DNA from 4 places in the Peribacillus sp. FSL P2-0133 genome. Region 4 is predicted to be linked to each of the others. Evidence: riboswitches for the same ligand, from Rfam matches in the RefSeq annotation. Region 4 holds a riboswitch; each other region holds the start of a gene.
What was found. A riboswitch is a leader RNA that binds a small molecule or an ion and turns the genes downstream of it on or off. The one in region 4 is predicted to bind S-adenosylmethionine.
Positions count from the first base shown of each region.

Region 1: another riboswitch for S-adenosylmethionine. It lies ahead of mtnW (2,3-diketo-5-methylthiopentyl-1-phosphate enolase); the one in region 4 lies ahead of MKY17_RS25350 (5-methyltetrahydropteroyltriglutamate--homocysteine S-methyltransferase).
Region 2: another riboswitch for S-adenosylmethionine. It lies ahead of MKY17_RS26050 (O-acetylhomoserine aminocarboxypropyltransferase/cysteine synthase family protein); the one in region 4 lies ahead of MKY17_RS25350 (5-methyltetrahydropteroyltriglutamate--homocysteine S-methyltransferase).
Region 3: another riboswitch for S-adenosylmethionine. It lies ahead of MKY17_RS11650 (Na+/H+ antiporter NhaC family protein); the one in region 4 lies ahead of MKY17_RS25350 (5-methyltetrahydropteroyltriglutamate--homocysteine S-methyltransferase).

Region 1 covers NZ_CP150254.1:3,374,813-3,379,841, forward strand. The annotation lists gene MKY17_RS16120 (methylthioribulose 1-phosphate dehydratase) at 13-642, opposite strand; gene MKY17_RS16125 (2-hydroxy-3-keto-5-methylthiopentenyl-1-phosphate phosphatase) at 639-1,298, opposite strand; gene mtnW (2,3-diketo-5-methylthiopentyl-1-phosphate enolase) at 1,305-2,537, opposite strand; SAM riboswitch class I at 2,644-2,796, opposite strand; gene MKY17_RS16135 (pyridoxal phosphate-dependent aminotransferase) at 2,929-4,101, opposite strand; gene MKY17_RS16140 (carbon-nitrogen family hydrolase) at 4,201-4,983, shown strand.
Region 2 covers NZ_CP150254.1:5,371,163-5,376,191, forward strand. The annotation lists gene MKY17_RS26040 (methionine ABC transporter permease) at 1-59, opposite strand, end outside; gene MKY17_RS26045 (methionine ABC transporter ATP-binding protein) at 52-1,086, opposite strand; SAM riboswitch class I at 1,240-1,352, opposite strand; gene MKY17_RS26050 (O-acetylhomoserine aminocarboxypropyltransferase/cysteine synthase family protein) at 1,470-2,780, opposite strand; SAM riboswitch class I at 2,880-2,986, opposite strand; gene MKY17_RS26055 (thioredoxin family protein) at 3,132-3,440, opposite strand; gene MKY17_RS26060 (toprim domain-containing protein) at 3,444-3,809, opposite strand; gene gcvH (glycine cleavage system protein GcvH) at 3,902-4,285, opposite strand; gene MKY17_RS26070 (arsenate reductase family protein) at 4,381-4,737, opposite strand; gene MKY17_RS26075 (acyl-CoA dehydrogenase family protein) at 4,880-5,029, opposite strand, start outside.
Region 3 covers NZ_CP150254.1:2,431,693-2,436,721, forward strand. The annotation lists gene MKY17_RS11630 (LysR family transcriptional regulator) at 1-53, opposite strand, end outside; gene hutG (formimidoylglutamase) at 177-1,133, shown strand; gene MKY17_RS11640 (hypothetical protein) at 1,421-1,576, shown strand; gene MKY17_RS11645 (SOS response-associated peptidase) at 1,637-2,308, shown strand; SAM riboswitch class I at 2,597-2,704, shown strand; gene MKY17_RS11650 (Na+/H+ antiporter NhaC family protein) at 2,895-4,211, shown strand; gene MKY17_RS11655 (hypothetical protein) at 4,328-4,498, opposite strand; gene MKY17_RS11660 (chromate transporter) at 4,495-5,029, opposite strand, start outside.
Region 4 covers NZ_CP150254.1:5,242,897-5,247,925, reverse strand. The annotation lists gene MKY17_RS25360 (CaiB/BaiF CoA-transferase family protein) at 1-412, shown strand, start outside; gene MKY17_RS25355 (hypothetical protein) at 670-1,194, shown strand; gene MKY17_RS25350 (5-methyltetrahydropteroyltriglutamate--homocysteine S-methyltransferase) at 1,417-2,520, opposite strand; SAM riboswitch class I at 2,603-2,704, opposite strand; gene MKY17_RS25345 (hypothetical protein) at 2,880-3,308, shown strand; gene MKY17_RS25340 (glycerol-3-phosphate responsive antiterminator) at 3,474-4,016, shown strand; gene MKY17_RS25335 (MIP/aquaporin family protein) at 4,244-5,029, shown strand, end outside.

The sequences.
Region 1 (5,029 bases), 1.9 Mb from region 4:
CTCTATGAGTGTTTATCTTAAAGAACCTGCAAACGCCTTTTGTTGATTAAGCAACAGTTGGTATTGAAATAAAAATTCGCAAGCTTCAAGTATTCTTTTTGCTTCGAGTCCGCTTTTACCCCAAACCGTAATGCCATGATTGCGGATCAGCACGGCGCCAGAGTCTTCTTCGACATGTGGCTTGAACTTATCGGATAACAGCGGAATGTCAGCGTGATTATATATGATTGGAATCCGAAGCTCCGAATCTTCCTCCCACCGACCGGTCGCTTTAATGATTTCATGATTACAAAAGGAAACCTGGCCTTCATCTCCGTACAATTCTGATATCACATTATTTTCAACTGTATGGACATGGAGTACACAGTTCGCATTTGTTTTCCGGTAAATGACTGTATGAAGTAAAGTTTCGGCCGATGGTCTTAGGTTCGTTTCTTCAACTGGTTTTCCTTTTAAATCCACCAGTAAAAAATCCGAATCCGTTTGCTTCCTTTTATCCTTACCGCTTGCCGTAATATAAAAGAAAGGGCTTTTGGGCTCGCGGATGGACAAGTTCCCGCTTGTTCCCATAAACCAATCCCTTTCGGCCAGTTCAGCTTTAATATCTGCCAACTCCCGCCATTCTTTAGAATGATTGTTCACGCTTTAACCGCCTCCTGCCGCTTTAAAATGTCAATTACATCAAAAAATGTTTCAAATCCTTGATGTGGAATTCCTTCCCTATCGCATTTTTCAAGCAGTATGTCACGGGCTATGACAAAATCGGCCTGTTTAGCCGCTTCAAAATCCGTTACTGAATCTCCAATAACGAATTTAAAATCTTCCGCACCCGCTATTTCCCTCATAATGGATGGCTTGCAGCAACCGCAATCATTATTACATTGATCATCACAAGCATGTGGCCACTCTATATAAATCTTTTCCTTATCAAAAAATGCATGGTTGCAATAAACGGACTCTGTTGGCAAGATATCATTTAAAAGCGGTGCAATGAAAAAATCCATGCCCCCGCTTACTATATATAAAGGGATGTTGGCTTGTTTCGTATACTCAACGAATTCATAAAACCCTGGACGAATGCCGGCCGTTTTTCTTACATATTGGATGATGTCATCCTTCATGCCACTATCAAGCAGTGAAAACATATCCCCAACTCCTGAAGATATACTGATTTTTTGCTGAAGGACACCGTCTTTCAACGCTTCCCATTCCGGAGGCGCAAATTTTTTCATGATGGAAATGATATTGTCCGTGTTGGTGATCGTTCCGTCAAAATCACAAAAGATGATCGGTTTCATTATTTCTTATAAGCCTCCCCATAACACAAGAGCTTTTTTTAGTGTTTCTTCCTCAGCCGCCGCTTCTGATAGGTCCTTTCCTGCTAGAACGGCTTCCACAGCAGAACGGAAAGCCTTGGCCCCGCCCTCTGCTCCGTCAGGGTGCCCGTGAATTCCGCCCCCTGCATTAATCACGCTATCGAGCCCAAAATCCTTGATTAAGTCCGGAACCATGCCTGGATGAATGCCTGCAGAAGGAACAGGGAAGGCTTTTTTCCATGAAAGTTCATCTTTTGTCAGAGCTTCAGCAATCGCCAAGGTCTCCTTTTTTTCTAGTGCGACATTTCCATAAGGGGATGGGAACAAGGATAAATCCGCACCTGATAACCTTACTAATTTACCAAGCAATAACGGATAGCCGATCCCATAAAATGATGAAGATGCCAATGCCCCGCTATATGCGGGATGCGCCATGATCGGCAGCTTGATACGATCATGTTCACTCAAGGCCTGCAATACATCCAAACCATATGTATGAACGTTGAACAATAAAGCATCTGCCCCTGCTTCAGCCGCCTGCTCTGCCTTATCCAGTAATTCAAATGTTTTCCCTGATAGATTGACAGCATATAAAGTTCGGTGGCCAGTGGTTTCATGGACTTCATTCAATATTCTTTTTCCCGTTTTTATTCTATCGAAAAATGGAGTCAGTTCCTGGTCGAAGAGGATCTCATCATCTTTAACTAGGTCGACACCCCCTAATGCTTGTTGCCTCAGTTGCTCATTATGGAATGTCAGGTCCCTTCCTAATACACCTTTAAAGATGCTCATCACCAGGGGCCGGTTAAATACGCCAATCTTTTCCCTTATGCCTCCAATACCAAATTGCGGCCCGGGAAAAGCTTTTTGAATATCACCGACAAAATCCAGGTCGATAAGTTTTATTTCTCCGTCCAATGAAAGTTTGCCGAAGACCGTCGTGAGGATTGCAGGTAAATCAATGGAGAAATTCCCTGCCGGATAGGCAATTTTAATAAGCGAACGGTATACTTTACGATTAAAGTAGCTGTTTGCCCTCTCTTCTTCAGATAGTGGTGTCACCGATACGACGCGCCCCTTATGTTTTTCCAGTTGTTTCTGGACCAAATGTGGCAGGTCCGTCCATGTCCCGACAGTCAAACCTAAGGCGATGCTCTCTGCTTTTTTCTCATGATTTCCATTGAAGTCATGAATTAAATAAGTAGCGACTATCTCGCTCATCTGAATCACTCCTATAACACGTTAGTAAACTCTCGATGTCATTAACCTGAAATGTTCTCAAAATGGCAAAAGCCCCTTCATAAAGAAGAGGCTTTAAAAAGCCATCTTCTTATCTCCCAGCCATTGGCTGCAAGAATTAGCACCGTGCCTTGTGGATTTAAAGAAAATCCGGCGAAGAATTCCGCCCCATTTTACAATGGAATTACGGTCGGTTGCTGGGCTTCATAGGGCTAGTCCCTCCACCTGCTCAAAATAAGAAAACGCTGATATATAAATTGCATTCAAGTATCGAAAGATTAAGAATTTATTTTGTATTCTGACAGGTAATCCCTACTTTGTCAATAAGTTTTAACTATTTAACGGTGAATAAATCGGATACCTCATTCCATCGTTAAAATAAGTTTAATGTACGTATTCGTTCCACAGCCTCTTCAAGCCGTTCTTCGGAAGTCAATAGCCCTACCCTGACGTAACCTTCGCCAAATTCACCGAATCCATTCCCTGCGGCAACAGCTACGTGGGCATGCGTTAATAAATAGTCTGCAAAACTCTCTGACGTAAAACCTTTAGGTACCTTGAGCCAGGCAAAAAACGATGCCGCAGGCGCTTTGACATCCCAGCCGATTGCCCTCAATCCCTCAATGAAAACATTTCTTCGTCCTTCGTACATCTGCACTAACTGCTCTACACAGCTCTGCGAGTCAAGCAAAGCGCTTGCCGCAGCTTCTTGTATCGCCGGGAAAAGACTCACATAAAGATGGTCTTGTAATAGTTCAAGAGCTTCTATTACACTCTTATTCCCCACTGCGAAGCCGACTCTCCACCCTGCCATATTGTATGTTTTCGATAGTGTGTATATTTCTATTCCTACATCCTTCGCTCCCTTTGCCTGGAGAAAGCTTATCGGTTTTTTTCCGTCGAATCCGATCGCACCATAAGCGAAATCGTGGACCACACAAATGGAATGCTCTTTTGCGAAGGTGACGGTTTCATCAAAGAAACTTTCAGTTGCAGAAGCACCTGTGGGATTATTCGGATAGTTCAAGAACATCATTTTGGCTTTATCAAGTACTTCTTTATGTATGTCATCGTATTTCGGAAGAAAATCATTTTCTTCTGTCAAGGGCATGAGTTCGGTCTTTGCCTGGGCTAAAACAACTCCGGAAAGATAATCCGGATAGCCTGGATCTGGAACAAGGATCGTATCACCTGGATTCAATAAACACTGCGGCAGTTCTACAAGACCTGCCTTCCCCCCGAAGAGAATCGCCACTTCACTATTCGGATCTAGCTTGACACCGTATTCTCGTTCATAAAAGACGGCGGCAGCATCTTTTAAATATTGATGCCCCCGGAATGGCGAATATTTATGATTTATCGTTTTTTCAGCGGCAGACTGCAAACTTTTCACGATATGTTCTGGCGTCGGCTGATCAGGGTTTCCCTGGCCTAAATTAATGACATCATGTCCTTGCTCCGTGATCGCATTGACTTTTGCGACTAGTGAAGCAAAAAACTGCTTGGGCAGGTCCTGAAGCTGGCCGGATTTTTCGAATTGCACCATTTATACACCTTCTCTGAAATTTCTTGAAATTCTAGTCACAAATGATATATGTTTATCATAGTCTTGTAAAGTATTTTTTACATGTGGGGGTTTTAAACGATGAAGTGGAAAATAGCTTGTATTCAAATGGATATAGCCTTCGGGCAACCGGATATCAATTTTCAGGTTGCAGAACAATGGATGGAAAAAGCGGCACGCTCAGAACCCGATATCGTCATTTTACCGGAACTTTGGACAACAGGATACGACTTGACCAGGTTAAATGAGATTGCTGATCATGAGGCAGAAAAAACGATTGAATTTTTTAAAACACAGGCACAGAAACACCAGATTCACATCATAGGCGGTTCCATTGCGAAAAAAACAAGCAAGGGAATCTATAACACCATGATCATCATCGATAAACATGGAAATCTCATTAAAGAATATGATAAGCTTCACTTATTTCAGTTAATGGATGAACATCATTTCCTGCAGCCAGGAGAAAAAGATGGTTTATTTACTCTTGATGAAAAAATATGTGCTGGATTCGTTTGTTATGACATCCGTTTTCCTGAATGGCAGCGAGCCCATACCGTTCAAGGCGCCGAAGTTCTATTCGTAACGGCTGAATGGCCAAAGCCGAGACTCGATCATTGGAGAGCCTTGTTGATTAGCCGTGCCATCGAGAACCAAGCCTATGTTGTAGCCGTTAATCGTTCAGGTTCGGATGTCAATAATATATTTGCGGGTCATTCCTTGATTATTGATCCATGGGGGAATATCATAAGTGAAGCCGGAGAAGAAAACGAACTCTTGACAGGCACCCTGGACTTCAAAAAAGTTACGGAAGCCCGTAACAAAATACCTGTATTCGAAGATCGCCGCCCTGATTTTTATTAATTTACCCATTGACAAACTATTTAAAAAGTTGTTATTATTTTCCCGA
Region 2 (5,029 bases), 130 kb from region 4:
TCTTTCGTTGCTTCAATAATGTCTTCCCAATCAATATTCGGCAATAATTCTTCAAGCATGAGTAATCACCTCCACGCCTACCTGCTGTGCTTTAATGAATTCGATTGCGCGGAGCATTTCATCCTCTGTGCCATCAAGATGGATAAACAATGTTCCATATGAACCGCTTCTTGTTTGGGATATCTTACCTTGAACGATATTGACATCCAACTCGAAGTTTCGTACAAGTTTGGTGATCAACGGGCTTTCTGCATGATCACCTACAAAGGTCAATTGAATCACTTTGCCTGCAGGATAACGTTCGAGCAAATGGTCCATCGTTTCTTTCGTTTCTTCTGGTTCCGTTACCTGCTGCACGAAACGCTTCGTCATTTGTTCTTTAGGATTCTTGAAAACATCCAGGACAGGACCCTGTTCAACAACTTGCCCGTTTTCCATCACGGCGACGCGATGACAGATTTTACGTATTACATGCATTTCATGTGTTATCAAGACGATCGTCAATCCTAGGCGCTGATTGATGTCAACAAGCAATTCGAGTATGGAGTCGGTAGTCTGCGGATCCAAGGCAGATGTCGCTTCATCACACAGCAGCACTTTAGGGTTATTTGCCAGAGCCCTGGCTATTCCCACCCTTTGCTTTTGCCCTCCGCTTAATTGTGAAGGATAGGCCTTTTCCCTGCCTTCCAGTCCGACTAACTTGATCAATTCGTTCACACGCTTGGTCCGTTCAGTTTTAGAAACTCCTGCAATTTCCAATGGGAAAGAAATATTTTCCTGAACGGTCCTTGACCATAATAGATTGAAATGTTGGAAAATCATGCTGATTTCTTGACGGGCCTTACGGAGCTGAGCCCCTTTAATTTTTGAAATTTCCTTCTCAGCCACCACAACGGATCCCTCTGTAGGAGTTTCCAATCCATTGAGCATTCTGATCAAAGTACTTTTCCCCGCTCCACTGTATCCGATGATACCGAAAATCTCACCTTTATTTATTTCAACATTCACATTATTTACAGCCTTGATCGTCTCACTGTTTCCTTTTCCTGTTCGGAACAGCTTACTGACTTTCGTCAATGTAATCATTAATCCTCACCTCTTTTATCCAATAAAACCTATGAACTTAGTTGATTTCTCTACATTATTAGTCTGTTTCTCATATCATGCACATGTTTTCCCCATTAAAACAGAAAAAACCTTTCTGCATGAGCAGAAAGGCAGGTGAAGAAACAGGCCTTTCTCTCATCTTCCAAAGTAATTAAACTTTGTGTGAATTGGCACCTTTCCAAGGAAATCTCCTTGTCGGTTGCCGGGTTTCATCGGGCACATCCCTCCACCTCTCTTGATAAGAGCTAATATATAGAATATTTGTACATCATTAAGTTCTTTAGTATGGAGAAATTTTATCATAGATAAAAAAGGAGCGCAATGTATATTATTTCTAGTTCAAGAATGAACAGGAACTTTGGTTAAAGCGTTTTGGAAGTCAAGGAAACGATATTCGTCGCATTTTCAATTGCCTGCTCCAAATCTTCTATTAAGTCGTCTACATTTTCAATCCCGATGGATAAACGGACTTGATCGGCGCGCACACCCGCTTTCGCAAGACCCGCCTCATTCAATTGTTGATGGGTCGTACTGGCTGGGTGGATGATCAAGCTCTTCGCATCCCCTACATTCGCCACATGGGACCATAATTCCACCGAATTGATAAGTTTTGCCCCAGCTTCGCGATTACCTTGTATTCCAAACGTCACGACAGATCCGGCTCCCTTAGGTAAATATTTATCTGCAAGGGCTTTATCGGGATGATCCTCATCACCAGGATGCGAAACCCAAGTCACGGCAGGATGGTTTTTTAAATATTTAATGACAGACTTGGTGTTTGATAGATGCTCTTTCATCCTTACATGCAGCGTTTCAAGTCCAAGCGTAAACTGGAATGCACTTTGGGCACTTAGCGCAGGGCCTAAGTCTCGAAGTAACTGAACTCGGGCTTTCGTTATGAATGCGGCAGGTCCTACTGCCTCGGCGTATACAAGACCGTCGTAGCTTGGGTCAGGCTCCGTGAAGCCAGGGTAGTTTGGCGAGTTCCAATCGAACTTCCCTCCATCCACGATGACACCGCCTAGTGTCGTTCCATTTCCCAGAAGCCATTTTGTAGCGGAATGGATGACGATGTCCGCGCCAAAATCAATTGGTCTGCAAAGATACGGTGTCGCAAAGGTATTATCAATGATTAAAGGTATGCCGGCTTCATGGGCGATTTTCGCTACCGCTTCAATGTCAAGCACCCTCAAACTTGGATTACCGATCGTTTCGGCAAAAATGGCTTTAGTTCTTGGCGTAATCGCCCTTTTGAAATTTTCAGGGTCATCGGGAGAAACGAACTTCACTTTGATCCCATACTTGGGAAGAGTATTTTCAAAAAGGTTATACGTACCGCCATATAATGTAGAGGCTGAAACAATCTCGTCACCTGCAGCGGCAATGTTCAGGATTGAAAGTGAGATGGCAGCCATTCCGCTTGCTGTTGCCAACCCGCCGATACCGCCTTCCAATAAGGCCATTCTTTCCTCAAAAACGCTGACCGTGGGATTATGAAGCCGTGTATATATATAGCCATTCTCCTTTAGGCCAAATAAATTCGCTGCATGGTCGGTGTCTTTGAACAAGTATGCATTGCTTTGGTAAATAGGAACTGCACGTGCACCTGTTTCATCAGCTTGCAGACCGCCATGAACACTCAATGTTTCGAAACGCAACTTTTTCCCTGACATATGATTTCACCTTTTTCTATGGATTTAGTTGGAATTATATGATATCTGGCCTTTTATAAACAAAAAAACCACTTCAACAAGAAGAGGTCTCAAGAACACACCTCATCTACCAGAGCCAACACTCTGCTGGAATTAGCACCGTATATAAAATTTATACCGGTTGCCGGGCTTCGTCGGGCCAGTCCCTCCGCCACTCTTGATAAGAACTATTAAATTCTGCCATTACTTAATTCAAAATATAGCATTTTAGAATAAATCAGTCAATAAATTATTAGAATATTCTTTATTTAATTCCGATCTCGCATTCGAATGTCCGCAACAAAGAAACCAACCACGGTTCTGATTGGTTTCTTAGCTGATTTCCTTAAGCAATCCGTACAAATAAGGAACGGATTGAAAGGCATATATTTTTTTGTGCAGCTTTCCTTTTTTGAAAAGCAATAAACAAGGCACACTTTCGATTTCATATGATTCGGCAATTGCATGGACATAGTTCATATTCATTTTGCCTGCCTTCAATTCCGGAAACAGCTCCAAGGATATCGTCAGCATCTTGGATGCAACCTGACAAGTGCCGCATAAAGGCGTATATAAATATAAGCAAAAGGTTTCCCCATTTTCAACAGCAAGCTTACACTCTTCTTCTTTCCATTCCTGCATCAATTAGTCGTTCACCCTTTGACTTAAAAATTTCATTTTCACATTCATATTGGCAGATAGTAGCACAGTTGCGATATGATGTTCGGGTGAGCTTTCCACTTCTTTGTACATTTTATTAATATACAGGTGGTTCGCTTCCGGCATTTCCCTTCGGAACTGCTTCCGCAGCTTTTCTCCTGATTCATCTGCGTCAAAAAGGAGATAAACATCACGATCCATCAATTCATCCACTAATTCATCCAGCTTAGTTAATGATATGGTCCCATTCGTACATCTTATTTCCACATCTTCATTTAAAACGGAGGCAACTTTTCTTCTATCGGAACTGCCTTCTACAATGATCACTTTATCGAATTCGCCCCACTCCATGTCATCACTCCATCTCACGAATTATGTGCGCAACTGCCACTGTACAAAATGAAAAAGAGAGCAGGCCTTTTCAGTCCCCCCTCTCCTTCTATTTAACCGTTGATTAAACTCTCATACTCTTCAGCGCTCATCAAGTTTTCAATATCACTGCTATTAGATGGTTCAAGCACGACCATCCATGCCTTTTCATAAGGAGACTCATTTACATATTCAGGGTTGTCACTTAAATCTTCGTTTACTTCAACAACCTTGCCACTGATAGGTGCATAAAGCTCAGAAACGGTCTTAACGGATTCAACACTTCCAAATGGTTCGTTCGCTTTCAATTCATCGCCGATTTCCGGAAGCTCAACGAATACGATGTCCCCAAGCTCGGACTGTGCGAAAGCTGTAATCCCAATGCGCACTGTTCCATCTTCCGTTTTGACCCATTCATGTTCTTTAGTGTAACGAAGTTCTTTTGGTGTTGTTGTCATTATTAACCCTCCATATGTACATCTTATTTTATCTATTACATTATAAGGTAGATTGTTCGTTTAAGTAAGGAATTAACCAAATATTTTGTGAAATTTCAGTTCCAAACCTGTTCGAATTGCTCTTCTTTGAAACCTACCGTCACTTTGTTGCCATCTGTAACAATCGGCCTTTTCAGAAGCATGCCATCCGTGGACAATATATCAAGCATTTCTGCTTCAGAAGCTTCTTTCAGCTTATCCTTTAAGCCCAGCTCCCGATATTTTTGACCGCTAGTATTGAAAAACTTCTTCAATTCCAAATTGCTGATTTTATATAGTTGTTCAATTTCTGTTCGCGAAGGCGGATTTTCCGCTATATGGATCGCTTCATATTGCAGTTCATGATTATCCAGCCACTTCTTCGCGTTACGGCATGTGCCGCATTTTGGGTACCAATATAATGTTAAGCCCATCATTTCACCACCTATCAATAGAATACCCGTTTTCAGCAAGCAATACAACGAAATATCTTTTGAATTTCCAATGCGATTTCATCAAAGTAAATAAAAGGGAATGCCTTAACAGGCATTCCCTTTACAGATTCTGATTCATTGCTTACAGAGCATATTTTTCCGCTTCGATTACCTTGACGGAAGCTTCACGTTTTTTCGCAATGACATTGATCGGATTGTGTCTTGTCAGCTTGCGGAGCGACGAAAGCATGATGCGAAGAGTATCGCCTGTTTCCACAGCAATTAACGTTTC
Region 3 (5,029 bases), 2.8 Mb from region 4:
AAATTCTTTTCCCGGACAATTGTAGTGAAATATCGAAGTTGACGAAGATCCATATATTCTCCTTTCTATAGCTTTAAACTATAGATATATTGAAATTTTGTATTGGTAATTATATATTATCTCATTTATAATTTTGAAAAAAGATATTTCGGAATTTTTTAAATAAAGGAGAAATTATGTATACAAATCCGACTTTAAAATATTGGAATGGAAGAATTGATTCGCAATCTGACATGGGCAGCTTCAGATACCACCAAAGAGTACGTTTGGCACCGATTTCTGAATTAGCCATCTCTTCCAATGCATCAAGTACCTTTGGATTGATTGGCTTCAAATGTGATGAAGGCGTCAAAAGGAATAAAGGCAGGATTGGTGCTGCAGAGGGGCCTGATCATATTAGGCAGTCATTGGCAAAATTACCCTGCCATTTACCCTCCCAAACCGAGCTGGTGGATGCTGGCGATGTAATATGTGAAGGTACAGAGATGGAGGCCGCCCAATCCCAACTGGGATCGGCTGTTACCCGGATACTGGAGAGTAAAGCGATTCCTATCATACTTGGGGGAGGGCACGAAACCCTGTATGGCCATTATCTTGGGATTAGGAAATCCATTGGACCCAAAGCTAGATTGGGGATCATTAATATTGACGCTCACTTTGATATGAGGCCTTATGAAAAAGAAAGTTCATCAGGAACGATGTTTAAGCAGATTTTGGACGAAGATCAAAGTTGTGGCTATTTATGTATCGGAATTCAGAAGCAGGGGAATACGAAGGCACTGTTTGAAACTGCCGAGAGAAGTAAGGTTGACTACATTTTGGAAGAAGATTTATCATTGAACGAAATGGATGAAACTAAGCGGCGGATAAATGATTTCGCTAAGGAATATGACTACATTATTCTTACATTATGTACAGACGTTATTGATTCAGCCTACGCACCTGGGGTAAGTGCTCCATCGCCGTTTGGACTGAATCCGAAATTGGTCCGTGCCATTATCAGGCATATCGTATCGAATGAAAAGATCCTCTCCTTTGATATCTCGGAAGTGAATCCTTCGTTGGACGAAAATAATAAAACCGTTACATTGGCAGCACATTTAATAAATGAGGTTTTACTGCATTTTAAATAATGAATGGCTTTCCTCAATGCCATCTCCTTAATCAATTATCGGTATTGAAGCGAAAAACCTTTGACAGATCCTGACTGTCCATGAATCATTCATGGACAGTCTTTTTTTGCCGCCTATCAAGGATTTATGGTCCCGGGCATTGTTCGACTAACCCTTTAAAGTGTAAAGGAACCTCCATGCGGCCTCTTCATTAGAAGATTAACCATGACTCTGCCATAGTTCAATACTGATACTTGTGGGTTTTTGGTTTATAATAACAACCATCTAGCCTTTTGAGGGGGGATTCCATGAAGGAATATAAAGTAACGGTAAGGAATGGCAGTACCTTAATTTTGTCGGAAATCATTAAAGCTGAAGATGAAAGAGAAGTCCTTGGCACCCTTTTGATTTCCAGCGAATTATTTAATCAACCATTTACCGACATCAGGATTTTAGAACGCTGATTTGTGCCTTCCCGTTCCATTTGTTACACTGTAATAAATCTTAATACGGTAGGCGATATTATGTGTGGACGTTTCACCCTTTTCACTGACATTGAAGAAATAAAAGATCGGTTTGATATTCAAGGATCATTTGATGAGGAATACCAATTCAGCTACAATATTGCTCCCTCCCAATCCGTGCTATCCGTCATTAATGACGGGGCAATGAACCGACTTGGATATCTTCGGTGGGGACTCATTCCTTTCTGGGCAAAAGACGAAAAAGTGGGCTATAAAATGATCAATGCCAGAGCGGAAACCATTGCAGAGAAAGCTAGCTTTAAGAATGCGTATAAGAAGAAGAGATGCTTGATAATCGCTGACTCATTTTATGAATGGAAGAAGACACCAGAAAGAAAAATACCGATGCGAATAAAACTGAAGAATCATGCTCCATTTGGAATGGCCGGTATATGGGAATCCTGGAAATCCCCTGAAGGCCGCAGCATCTACACGTGCTCCGTTATAACAACCGTTCCTAATGAGCTGATGACCAGCATTCATGATCGCATGCCTGTAATCCTTAATCCAGAAGATGAAAAAGATTGGTTGAATCCATCCATTAATGATCCTGCATATCTGCAGCAGTATTTAAAGTCATTCGATTCGGAACTAATGGAAGCTTTTGAGGTATCGACTGATGTGAACTCGACTAAAAAAAATTCACCTAACCTAATACAACAAATTTGCTGAGAGGTCATTAGACCTCTTTTTATATTAATTCCGTCCCGATAAATATCATAGAAGACTCATTGTACTGATTAACTGCACATTTCAAGATCTCTTATTAATCAGTAAGAAGTGCATGTGAATACTTTAAAACTAAACCTTGCGAAAATAGACAAAATGCTGTACTCTTATATTTGCTTTTCAAAACGACTTCGATGTCACTTTCACAAACTAAGATGGTTTCAGCAAGCTTCCAGCCTGGTACTTTTCTGACAGGCATCGTAATATTTTATAAATTATATAATTTTGATCTTCTTATCAAGAGAGACGGAGGGACTGGCCCGAAGATGTCTCGGCAGCGGACTTAATAGGAGTGCTGTGCCAAATCCAGCAGGCTGATTTTCGCCTGAAAGATAAGGAGGGTGTTTTTTATAAATTAAAAGACCTCTTCTTGTTGTTTAATAGAAGGGGTCTTTTTTATGCTGACAGTTTTTTTAGCTATAGCTCCATGAATGGGTAATCAAGTTCAAATTGGTGTTATTTGCGAAAACTGTTAAAAGAATAAAAGCTATGACACATGTCATGGGAAAAATAAAAAGAGGTGTACATCATGAGTGCAAACAATAAAGGGAATCCATGGGCTTTGATTCCATTTGTCGTATTTTTAATTTTATTTATAGGGTCCGGAATCGTCACTAAAGATTTTTATTCATTTCCGGTGATTGTAGCAATTTCTATTGCATCAGCAGCTGCATTGGCAATGAATCGGAAAGAAAGTTTCAATCAAAAGGTTGATATTTTCTGTAAAGGTGCCGGTGACGCCAATATTATGTTAATGGTTATCATTTTCCTTTTAGCCGGCGCTTTTGCCGAAGTTGCAAATGGCATGGGGGCAGTTGAATCAACGGTGAATCTTGCCTTAGCCGTTTTTCCGCAAAATCTTTTAATGGTAGGGATATTCATTATCGCTTGTTTTATTTCTCTATCTATGGGGACTAGCATGGGAACGATTGTAGCCCTAGCACCTATCGGGGTGGGAATTAGCGAGCAAACCGATATTTCGCTTGCCTTTTCAATGGCTGCCGTTATTGGTGGTGCGATGTTTGGAGATAACCTATCCTTCATTTCAGATACGACAATCGCTGCAGTTCGAACACAGGGAACGAAAATGAAGGATAAGTTTAAGGTGAATTTTTTCATCGTTTTACCTGCGGCCATCATCACATGTGCCATTCTTGGAATTTTAACGATGGGTGAACAAGCCGACATCACCCAAAATTCTTATAATTGGGTGAAGATTCTTCCATACCTTTGCGTATTGATCACTGCATTGGCAGGAGTCAATGTGTTCCTGGTCCTTTCTATCGGAATTGTATTTGCCGGAATAATCGGCTTGGCGGATGGAAGTTATCAACCGTTGGGTGTCATTCAAAAAGTTGGTGAAGGAATGGCGGGAATGTATGAAATATCCTTCCTTGCCATTTTAATTGCAGGTATGGTTGCTGTAATCAAACATAATGGTGGCATCGATTATCTACTCCACCTCGTGACCCGAAATAGCAAATCAAAAAAAGGGGCGGAATTCAGCATTGCCGGGCTTGTTGGTTTGACGAACCTTTCAACGGCAAATAACACGATTTCGATTATCATTGCCGGGCCACTTGCCAAAAATATTGCTGAAAAGTATGGGATTGATCCGCGTAAATCGGCGAGCTTACTTGACGTTTTTGCCTGTTGTATCCAAGGGTTGATTCCATATGGGGCACAGCTGCTTGTTGCAGCAGGAGTAGCAAAGATTTCACCGATAAGCATCTTGCCGTATTCATATTACCCAATACTAATTGGATTTTGTGGAGTCGTTGCCATCTTGATTGGTTTTCCACGGTTTCGGCCTGGAGAAGATGTAGCGAAGAAACGTACTTCTTAAAATGAGAATAGGTAATGAAAAACACCCTGGATCATTGGATACAGGGTGTTTTCTGTATGATCGAAATACTAAAACATAAGCATAAAAATTATTCAGAAGTCACCCTCGCTCTTATTTCAGAATAAGTGTCCTAAACTAATCAAGGCCGTCTTCATCTGACCTGAAAATACCAATTCATCTGTTTGATATTTCTTTAATTTATGATAGACAAATTTTTTCCATAACCAAAATAACTGTGCTTCTTTCCGGTCCATATTGATAATGGTTTTGCGTGAGGCATTTGTCATGAATAGAGGACAACACCAACTAAACCAGAAAGAATAATTACATAGGCTGGGTGCCAGCGTAATTTCATTAGGGCAAATAACGATAATCCAAAAACGAGTAATAAGCTAATCGTATGCCATGAAAAGTTCGGGGCTATCATATGATTGGAAAGTGCTAAACTGATTGCTGCAAAGAGGATTAAACTAGTGACAATGGGTCTTAATCCATAAAACATGGATTGAATAATTGGAAAATGATTCAATTTGCTGAAGAAGGTGGCTATAACGGTCACGAATATAATAGCAGGTAGCAAGATTCCGAGAGCGGATGATATGGCTCCTGCTAATCCAGCAGTCGAATAGCCAACGAGAATGGCACTATTGGCTGTGACGGGTCCTGGGGACATCCCGGAAATGGCGATTATATCGGTAAATTGCTGCGTCGTCATCCATCCATGCTGTGAGACTTCCGATTCTATTACGGGAATCATGGCGTATCCGCCTCCGAACGATACAAAGCCGATAATAAAGAAGGTGCTAAACAACTCCCAC
Region 4 (5,029 bases):
TGGACGCTATTTTTCGGTAGGAAGCCTTGAGCCCCCTTTTCGAAAAGCCTTATGTGAAGCGATCGGTGCACCCGAATTGTATGAACTGAGCATGAAAAGCGATGAAGAAAGCGGAATCAGGTTTAAAACGGCCGTCCGACTGGCTTTCCTTGAAAGGGATTTTCATGAATGGCAGGAAATATTCGCTGATTTCGAGGCCTGTGCAGAACCAGTGCTGACCTTCACTGAAGCGGCCGAACACCCCCAATTGAAGGACAGGGGAATGATCGTCGAGGTACCGGACGGAAAAGGAAATGCCCAGAAGCAAATCGGCTGCCCGATCAAAACATCGGTTTTCACCCCTGAATATAAACATGCAGGCTTGAGGCCAGGACAAAACAACGCAGAAATTCTTCACACCCCCAATCGCTAAATAAAGCTGTAAAGGCTATCACTTTTCCGAGTTTTTTTGGAAGGGGATAGCCTTCTTTTTGAAGGTCGAATTAAGTTGGAGATAGGTCGAAATAAGCGGAGGAAGGCCATATTAAGCTGGAAACAACCCAAATTAAGCAGAAGGAGAACAATAGCACTTGTGGAAAGCAATATATGATTAATGTGAAAAATTTACCAGTTATAACTAATGTGGGCAGGGTATCAGAGTAGCATCCTGGTAAGGAGGGTTGCTTAAACATGTTTGGTCTCTCTGATATCATTAAATTTCTATTTTCCTTTTTTTTGATCATGCCGATCGTTACGCTGATACATTTGAGCGGGCATATTTTCTTTGTTACGATCTTTGGGGGATCAGAAAAGAAGATCTTGATAGGTTGTGGTAATAAACTTTTCGCCTTTCGGAACATAGAGGTGAGGAAATATTATTTTTGGAATGGGACTTGCGAGTTCAAGGGATTGAAACATGATAATCGATTGACGAATACGCTGATATATTTAGGGGGGGCTATCTTTAATTTAGTCAGCATGCTGACCATCTATAGTTTAGTGTATCAGAATATCCTGGACAGCTCGGTGATCTGGTATCAATTCATCTATTTTTCTTTCTATGTTATGTTTTTCTCCTTGTTTCCGATGTATTTCTCGGACGGGTCGCCTAGTGATGGGAAGGCTGCGGAATTGGCCTTGAGGAACAAGCTGGAAGATAGGGTGACGGATGATATATTTGTGAAGAAAATGGATGATGATGATAACTGCAAGTAAAAAGGGGACGTGCTGGTGACCGTTCTTTTTTTGTTTGCTTTCAGCTTTAGGATTCATCATTCATCGTTAGTTTCATAATTAGCAAAACTTGATACCGTTATCTAAAGAGTCATTAAAGGAATGGAAATGTATTATTGCAAGAACCTAATCGGCTCCCTTATAAGTGCGGCCGATTAGGTTGTTCAAATCCTGTAAATCAGAATTAAAGTCTCCGCTAAAAAATCATTTCCATACTTCTTTTGCTACATCAACGACGAATTTCAGCTTTTCCCATTGCTGTTCTTCGGTCAGCTTGTTGCCGTGATGGGTGGAGGCGAAGCCGCATTGCGGACTTAAGCATAATTGTTCGAGAGGAACGAAGTGCGAGGCTTCTTCAATGCGTGCCTTAACAGCTTCCTTGTCTTCGATTTCTCCATTTTTTGAAGTGACGACACCCAGTACGACCCGTGCTCCGCCATTTGGAATGTATTCCAATGGTTTGAAATCTCCTGAGCGTTGATCATCATATTCCAAGAAAAATCCATCCACTGTTTCTTTTGCCAATAAAGTTGGGGCGATACGGGCATAGCTTCCTTCAAACGCCCAAGTCGACTGGTAGTTCCCACGACATAGGTGTGTAGTGACGACAAGGTCTTCTGGTTTGCCTTCCAATGCGCCATTAATTACGCGAAGTGCAAGATCGATTAACTGTTCCCTCGTATATTTTCCATCTTTGAACTGGAAATCTGGAGCTGAAAGTCTGGCAATATATACATCATCCAATTGAAGATAACGTACACCTGCTTCATAAAAAGCCTTCAAAGCATGCTGATACGCTTTGATGATATCATTAGCATAGTCTTCAATATCAGGGTAGATGTCTTCATTATGAATGCCTACAGCAAATAATTGATTTGGGCTGGGAATGGTTTGCTTGGCAACGGCGCGTCCGTTCACGATTTTGTTCAATTCAATGAAATCGCGAATGAAGGGATGTTCAGGATTGAATGAAACCTTCCCGGTATTGCGAACGTTATATCTCTCTGTTTCCACACCATCGAATGTGAGACCTTTTTCAGTCACATATCCCTCGATGCCATTTAAATGTTCGAGGAAGTCAAAGTGCCACCATGTTCGTCTGAACTCACCATCCGTCACGGCCTCTAATCCAACTTCAATTTGTTTTTCGACAATCCGATTGATTTCTTCGGTTTCAACTTCACGAAGCCGCTCTGCTGAAATGGTACCTTCCTTAAATTGCTTTCTGGCAATATGTAAACGTTCTGGTCTTAATAAACTTCCGACGTGATCAGCCCTGAATGGTGCTTTCGTTAATGTGATTGACATGTTGCATTCCTTCTTTCCTTTTAAAAATAAAAAACCTCTTCTTAAAAATAAGAAGAGGTGTTGGCAGCAAAGCTATATACTCTTCTTATCTTCAAGTTTTTACACTTCTGGAATTAGCACAGTACATGATCAGTCTGTTGCTGAGGCATCAAAGGGCCAGTCCCTCCACCTCTCTGGATAAGAGTTGTCTATTAAATTAATTATGACTATACAGATAGTTTTTATAAAGGTCAAGTATTGAAGGTGGAAGATTTCGAATATACCGATTATTAATATGGGTTGAAAAGTTAACTACATCAGGGAACCTGGCATATGCTATAACCGACGTTCCGTATGAGCGGCAGGAGGGGAATGCAAGGATGAGTACATTCAGTCCATTCAAAAATGGCATACCAATAACGGTAACTGAAGCCATGATAGAGAAAATCTTAAGAATGAAATCATATGGTCAGGATATTAAAGTCGAGATTACGCCAAAGCATATAGTACTTTCCGGAACGATGGAAGTGAAAAAAATGATGTTTAAGAAAAACGTAGCTTTTCGGATTACATTAAAACCGGTTCATGTGGAAAAAAGAACGATTGTATTTGAATTAGTGGAAATGGAACCAATTGACAGGAATTTCATCAACCAAAGGATATTTAACAGACCTCCATTTTTTGAATTTGAAAAAAGAACGATCAAAATGAATGTTAATGCTTGGAGCATCGTGAGAAAAATTCCCGTTGGCACAATTAAATCGTATGAACTCGTCGAAGGTGCATTGAAAATGAAAATTACTTTATGATGGAGTTTACATACATTCTTAGCCGAAAACTATAAAGGGAGTGACAGGTATGATAGTGTTATGGTGACATTGGTCATGAAAAAAATGTGTTTGATAAATCAAGCTCTTTAAAATATACTAAATGACTTGAAGTTTTGAGTTTTTCTGGGAATGAGGAGGATAATGATGGATCAGAAGATTTTGCCTGCTTCAGCAAGCATGAAGGATTTCGAAAGATTTTTAGAAAGTTCCTATGAAATAGGTGTGTTTCTTGATTTGCATATATCACAATTGAAAAACGTAAGTATGATGGCAAAGCAGCATAATAAGAAAATGATTTATCATGTCGATTTGATCCATGGCATAAGAAGTGATGAGTACGCGACAGAATTCATTTGTCAGGAATATAATCCATATGGGCTGATTTCAACTAAATCAAACGTTATATTGAAGGCGAAGCAAAAGGGAGTCATTGCCATCCAGCGAATCTTTTTAATAGATTCACATGCGCTTGAGAAAAGTTATAAGCTGGTGCAGAAAACCAAGCCGGATTATATCGAAGTATTGCCGGGCGCTATGCCATGGATGATAAAAGAAGTGAAGGAACGATTGCAGACACCGATTTTTGCAGGCGGCCTCATACGTACTTCGGATGAAGTCATGAACGCCCTTGATGCTGGAGCGTCGTCAATCACCACTTCCAAAACTGAATTATGGGATATCGTTTAATAGGGGAAATTAAAAAAAATCACAGAAAAATAGATTAATTTTTTACAAAATATTGACAGCGTTTTCATTACCTAGTATATTTTATTGTACAAGTTAATATATGTGACGGAGACTAGGAGATTCACAACAGATCTATTCATAATTTATTTTATGAAGATAGTTCTGCTGTGGATCTCCTTTTATTTGTTGGCATGGTTTAAAAATTTATCAGGGGAGGGGTTTTATTCATGACTCCATTTTGGGGAGAAGTGTTAGGTACGATGATATTAGTTTTATTCGGAGCAGGCATTGGGGCTGGTTCATCCTTAAAGGGTTCCTATGCAAAAGATGCCGGCTGGATCGTTATCACGATTGCATGGGGATTGGCTGTTACGATGGGTGTTTTTGCAGTGGGGTCCATAAGCGGGGCGCATTTAAACCCGGCAGTCACAGTAGGGTTTGCGATTATTGGGGAATTTCCTTGGAGTGATGTGCCCGGTTACATCGTTGCCCAAATGATTGGCGCAATCCTTGGAGCAACTCTAGTATTCCTGCATTATTTGCCACACTGGAAAGCTACTGATGATCCAGGAGCGAAGCTTGGTGTGTTCGCGACTTCACCTGCGATCCCGCATACATTTTCAAATCTATTAAGTGAGATGATTGGAACTTTCATCCTTATTCTTGGTTTATTATTTATAGGTGCCAATAATTTTACAGAGGGACTAAATCCATTCGCAGTCGGGTTATTGATTGTCGTGATCGGGATGTCTCTTGGGGGAACGACAGGATACGCGATTAACCCGGCACGCGATCTGGGGCCGCGCATCGCTCACTTTTTGCTGCCAATCCCGGGTAAAGGCAATTCCAATTGGGGCTATTCATGGATTCCGGTCGTTGGACCGATTATTGGGGGTTCACTTGGTGCCGTTTGTTATAAAGCATTCTTTATGGGAGAAATAACAGCAGGATTTTGGTCTGTTTTGGGTGCAAGCCTGGTACTATTGATATTAGCCTATGCATTTGGTAAAAAA